DNA from 2 places in the Bacillus aquiflavi genome. Region 1 is predicted to be linked to the other one. Evidence: predicted binding sites of a transcription regulator. Region 1 holds the regulator's gene; the other holds the start of a gene.
What was found. The regulator Rex, encoded in region 1, represses fermentation and respiration genes when NADH is low (regulators of the CRP and FNR family bind a similar motif). The targets are predictions, from matches to a motif close to TTGTGAAATATTTCACAA.

Region 1 (3,192 bases):
TAACATCATATAAAAGAATAAAGAACGTATTTAATACGTTCTTTATTCTTTTAACTGTTGTTCATATAATCTTTCTGCCTCTTTCACTTTCCTATAAGAGAAGCGAGAGATCAGAATACTAATTTCATATAATATAAATAATGGAATCGTTACCATCAAATGAGACAACAGCTCTGGTGGCGTTATAAAAGCTGCAATGACTAATAACACAAAGTAAGCATATTTGCGTATTTTTGAAAGAAACATTGGTGTTACGATACTCAGTCTTGTTAAAAACATAATTACAACTGGCAGCTGAAATAACAGCCCGAACGGAATTGTTAATTGAAATAAAAATTGAAAATATTCATTAATCCCAATTACTTGGTTAATATCTAAACGATCAGCAATTCGTTTCATAAATTCTACAACAAACGGAAAAAGAATAAAATATGAAAAAGCTAGTCCGCTCAAAAATAATATTACGGAAATTGGGATGTAGCTAAGCGTTACTTTCCGTTCCCTCTCATACAGACCCGGACTAATAAATGCCCAAAGCTGGTATAAAATAAGGGGCAGCGTCAAAACAAATGCAGTGATAAAAGCAAATTGCATATAAATTTTTATCGGGTCTGTAAGTCGAAAAGCGTTCATTGTCAGTTCTTTTGCTTCATCTGCCTCTTGTAAATATACAATGAGAGGCTCCGCTAAGAAAAAGCTAATGATAACAGCAATGACGAAGAAAACGACTACGAGTACAAGTCGTTTTCTTAATTCATGTATGTGTTCAAAAACGGTCATATCTCTTTGACTCATCACATGTTCATCCTAACCTTACTTAACATCAGTCTTTTTCTGTTGTTTATCATCATCGTCATCGTCTGCTAAGCCTTTTGTCGCATTTTTAAACTCACGAAGTGTATTTCCAGCTGCTTTTCCAAGCTCTGGAAGCTTTTTTGGACCAAAGATGATTAAAGCTATAACTAAAATTAATATGAGGCTTCCCATTCCTATATTCATCATTTTGCCTCACCTCCTACCTTTTATTTTAACTGTTTTTTTCATATACAACAAGCTTCTATTCGTTTAAATCTAGTATATCCTTTCCGGAAATATTTTCTTCATGATTAGGATAATGCTTTAAAAAATAAACGAGTGATTGAAGCTCTACAGCCAAATCAATATGGTGAACTCGAAGAGACGGAGGGACAGTTAATCGAGCAGGAGTAAAATTTAAAATTCCTTTCACATTCGCTTGTACTAATCGATCTGTAATCGTTTGTGCAGCTGGAGCTGGGACGGTTAAAATCGCAACCGAAATATGATCATTACTAATCCGTTCTTCTAAATCGTCCAAATGATAAACAGGAACATCTCCAATTAAAGTTCCAATTTTATGATGGTCTATATCAAAAGCAATCGAGATTTTAGTATTATTATTTTTAAGAAAATTATAATTTAAAAAGGCCGTTCCTAAATTTCCGACACCGATTAAAGCTACCTTTGTAAGCTCGTCCTGATCTAACGTTTTACGAAAAAATGATAATAAATAATGAACATTATAGCCGTATCCTTTTTTACCTAAGGCGCCGAAATAAGAAAAATCTCTGCGAATTGTCGCTGAATCTACTTTTACTGCTTCACTTAATTCTGCCGATGAAACTCTTTGTTTTCCTGAAGCGTGTAAATTTTGTATGAATCGATAATATAATGGCAACCTTTTTGCTGTTGCTTGCGGAATTTTATTTGTTTCATTTTGCATTGTGATCCCCCGCTTCTTTTCATTAGTCTATTATTTCCTTTCTGATAAAATCCCCATTTTTTCCTCCTGTTTTTTCAACAAGATAAGTTGGACCAATAACCATTCCTTTATCCACAGCTTTACACATGTCATAGACAGTTAAAGCGCAGACTGAAGCGGCTGTTAACGCTTCCATTTCTACTCCCGTACTCCCTTTCGTTTTAACAAAAGTTGTAATAATTAATGTAAATTGTTGTTCTTTTTGTTTCCATTCAAACGAAACATCTACACCTGTCAGTGAAATCGGATGGCACATCGGAATCATATCCCATGTCTTTTTGCTCGCCATTATTGCTGCAACTTGAGCAACAGCTAATACATCCCCCTTTTTTACCTTATTTAATGTGATATTATCATATATTTCCCGATTCACTGTAATACTTGATCGTGCGACCGCAGTTCGAAAGGTTTCTGGCTTTTTGCTTACGTCAACCATCTTTGCTCTTCCTGCCTCATTAAAATGAGTGAATCCTGTCATCTCTCTTTCTCCTCTCATTATCTTGATATTACACTATTTTCATTTTATTGTCTGTAAAACTTTGTACCTTTTTTCACAATGTTATCTGTTTGCCGTTAGGAAAGGAATACGTTACACTATTTTTATGGTAATAGAGGTGAGATAGCATGATATTATTACAAATAAATCAAGTAAGCAAATATTTTGGCGCTGATCTTATTTTATCGAATATAAAGTTAGAAATACAATCTAAAGATAAAATTGCTCTAGTTGGCAGAAATGGCTCAGGAAAATCTACTCTTTTAAAAATAATAGCTGGACAACTTTCATACGATAGCGGGGAAATCATAAAACCTAAAAATGTAACGATCGGTTATTTAGCCCAAAACACAGGGCTAGAATCGACACGCTCAATTTTGGATGAAATGCTTTCGGTTTTTGAACCATTAATCCAAATAGAACAAGAGCTTCGCCTTTTAGAAAATAAAATGACCCATTTAGACAAATCATCCGAATATGAACAAGTTTTAAAAGAATATGATCTATTGCAAGTTCAATTTAAAGAGCGAGGCGGATATCAATACGAAGCCGATATTCGTTCAGTTCTTCATGGACTTAACTTTGGGAAATTTGACTATTCTACAAAAGTATCGAGCTTAAGCGGAGGACAAAAAACACGGCTTGCCCTTGGGAAGCTTCTTTTAACAAAACCTCATATTCTTATTTTAGACGAACCGACGAATCATCTTGATATTGGAACATTATCATGGCTTGAAAATTATTTACAAAATTACGATGGTGCCATTTTAATTGTTTCTCATGACCGATATTTTCTCGATAAAATTGTGAATCAAGTTTATGAAATTTCTCGTAAACATATAACAAAATACAATGGCAATTATAGTTCTTATTTAGTTCAAAAAGCTGAAATTTATGAACAGGAATTAAAGCAATA
Region 2 (3,192 bases), 1.7 Mb from region 1:
GATCCAATGGACGAGACGATTAGATAGACTTTGGCGGTAAACTTTACCTTGTTTATTTTTCATCTCGTTTACCTCCTGTTAACTTTCGATAAGCAACAAAGCCGGCAGCTGCAATACTTGCAACAGGGGCAAGTACCGCACTTAAAGCCATACCGTTAAGCGAATCAAGTTTATTTTCAACCGCTACGTCCATTGTAGGTCGTCCTGGTTTAATATCATTTAGTCGTTCCTTACTCACTTTTATCGCTTTATCAATTTTTTCAAATGGAACTTTCGATACATAGAAAGTTGCTGTACCCCCGTTTTCTTTATCTCCGTATACGTAACCGTCTATTTCCTTTGCTCGTTTGTAAGCATATTTCCGCATGTCAGCTTTACTGCCAAAGGTAATTGCTTTATTTGGACAAGCAGTTACACAAGCAGGTGGTTTTCCTTCCGCAAGCAGATCAGCACAGAAGTCACATTTATACATGACACCGCCGCCTAAATATTCAGGAGCAATTTTTGTGTAAAGCCCAACTCCTGCTTGTCTTTGAGGAATATCCCATGGACAAACATCACGGCACTTTGCCCCACCCATGCACATTCCGTCATCAATTTTCACCGCACCATTTTTGTCTTTTTCGATTGCCCCGAAAGGACATAAACCTTTGCATGTTGGATGGTCACAATGCATGCAACGACGCGGGACGAAAACTTCTTCTATTTTTCCTTTATGTTCAACTTCGACTCGATCAATAAAAGTCCAATTATATGGAGTTAATCGTCCTGTCTCATCTTGTTGATTTGAATAGTCTTCGTATTTCTTTTGGGGCCAGTATGGTTTTAAATATTGATGATCGACCTTTGGAAATTTCTCCTTATTTTTTTCACGACATGCAAGAACGCAAAGGGGAGTATCCTTTTGTTTGCAGCCATCACATTTTGATAAATCAATCACTGTTCCTTTTTCAGCGCTTGTATCTGTACTAGCTACTATTTTATCCGCACCAGATAAAACAATCGCTCCCACGGTGATCGCCCCGCCGGTTCTTTTAATAAAATCTCGCCTCGTTATATTACTCATAAGTAATCCCTCCAAAATACCCATATTGGTATATTGTAATATATACGATATGAGGTATATTAACTGTGACTAAAATCACATTTAGCGATTGTGAATTTTTTCCCTTCACAATTTTGTTATTATTTAAAATAGATATCAACCGTCTTTTTATCGTATTAAATCAGACGATGGCAAACATGTGACTATAATTACCTTGCTTCGTTTTTATTTGTCGATAGTCGCAGTAACGAAGGTAGGTACAAATAAATATATTAAGGGATTTAAAGGGATTTATGTTAAAAATATTTGTGTTTGAAAATGACTGACATATTTTCGTTAACAGACCCAATGATTGAAAGTAGAACAAGACGTTTTCGGTACTGAAAACGTCTTGTTCTTTGCTTCCTGTTGAAGAAAATTCGCTAACAATAAAACAGCTAATAAAACTATTTTACGGGTACACATATTTCACAATAAGGGTTGTTAATCATATCACCAATGTATCTTTCAAAAATTGGTTTGTGATCAATTTTATAACCATTGCTTTGTAGAGAAGGAAAAATATCCGCGTATGCTTTTTGAATATCTTGTGCTGTATGTTTGACTTCGTAAATAAGATATTTCCCACCAGGAAGGTCGCCTTCGCAAATTGAATCATCCAAACCGTCCATTAGATGATCCTTTGAAATCACAATACAAGCATCAAATCTACAGTTCTTAGGAAGAGTTGTCTCGGGGTTATCTTGTGGTATTGCAAGTAAGATTGCCGATTTAAGAAGATTTTTCTCCTTCGCCCATTTTTTTAACTTCTCCATTACTTCAATATTTGCTGGTCCATATCGCCCAACACGTCTCATATAAGCAATGCGATAGTTTGGAAGTGTTTCGACTTTAAATTTCATAAGTTATTTTTTCCTTTCTTCATTAACATTGTTTGCTGCGTTTCGAATGTAACACGCTTTAAAATGATATACATTCATTTTTTTAAAAAGATTGAAAGTTTAACAGAGAATAGATTTAAATGAGTGAGACTTCAAAAAGGCTTATTAGTAGAGGGGAGGCGAAGAGAACAGTGCTTTAACAACAGTTTGAGACTAGCTCAAGGTTTTGCTAGTCTCATTTGCCCATAAAAATAGAAGAGAGGATGTATTCTAATCAACAACGATATTCGCAACCATCGGTACATGATTATTTTCATCATGATGAGTGAGGCATACTAACTTAAAGACTCCTTCTTTATCAAATTGAACTGGTACGATCGTCTCTTCCCCTTTTTTTACAGTTCCTTCTATCTTTGTTCCTTCAATCATAAATGCATGCTCATGACCATTTACTCCAAAAAGCCGAAGCTTTACTTTTTCTCCTTTATTGACAAAAATTGTTCCCGGATCCCAACGGTATGCTTCAATGATTTTACCATCATCTGTTTTACTTTTATATTCTACTGTGATGAGATGGATTTCTCTCATTTCGGCACTGTTTTGATCATTAAATACAGGAGCATTTTCATTTTTGCTGAAGAACCAAATAGATGCACTGATGATTGCCATAAAGAGGAGTAAAAATAAAATAATTGACCGCTTGTTTAATACTAGAAACTGCATTTCATTTCACCCCCTTTTAACTTGTCCATTAAGTATATGCATCAATATAGTGAAAACTTGTCTAAAATCTCTTTACATATTAATTGGAAAAATGAATAATGAAGGTGAAAGAAAGGATGTGGCGCTGTTGAATAAAGTATTAATAGCTAATCAAGATGAGTTTGAGAGTAAAGGTATTCAATGGTTGCTTGAATCTTCATTTACAACATTAGAAGTTGAAAGAGCATTAACGCTCACCGAAACGATTCATAAGCTTGAAAGTTTAAAGCCAGATATCCTCATTTTAGAAATCGATCTCATTGGCAGAGAACAATTCAAAGCTTTTAAAAGAACATTGCAAATTACAAAACCGCTCATTTTAGGGATTACGATTGAAGCGACATTTGAAGCAGCTAAAAAAGCAATTAATCTCGAAGTTAAAGATTTATTTGTGAAACCTCTTTCTCCAGAAATATTATTAAGAACAGTACGAAAGTCCATTCGAGAAATGTCCAGTATTATTCAAGCTGAATCATTTATCTCCTCGAAAACCGTTAAAAGGAC

Region 2: the regulator Rex is predicted to act here: its motif matches at 1,155-1,172, upstream of K6959_RS08440 (4Fe-4S dicluster domain-containing protein).

The regions. Positions count from the first base shown of each region.
Region 1 is NZ_CP082780.1:59,228-62,419, reverse strand. Features, by position in the region: gene tatC (twin-arginine translocase subunit TatC) at 43-795, opposite strand; gene tatA (twin-arginine translocase TatA/TatE family subunit) at 814-1,002, opposite strand; gene K6959_RS00375 (redox-sensing transcriptional repressor Rex) at 1,058-1,741, opposite strand; gene moaC (cyclic pyranopterin monophosphate synthase MoaC) at 1,764-2,258, opposite strand; gene K6959_RS00365 (ABC-F family ATP-binding cassette domain-containing protein) at 2,405-3,192, shown strand, end outside.
Region 2 is NZ_CP082780.1:1,778,273-1,781,464, forward strand. Features, by position in the region: gene K6959_RS08435 (formate dehydrogenase subunit gamma) at 1-63, opposite strand, end outside; gene K6959_RS08440 (4Fe-4S dicluster domain-containing protein) at 53-1,066, opposite strand; gene K6959_RS08445 (AraC family transcriptional regulator) at 1,492-1,947, opposite strand; gene K6959_RS08450 (cupredoxin domain-containing protein) at 2,197-2,649, opposite strand; gene K6959_RS08455 (helix-turn-helix domain-containing protein) at 2,741-3,192, shown strand, end outside.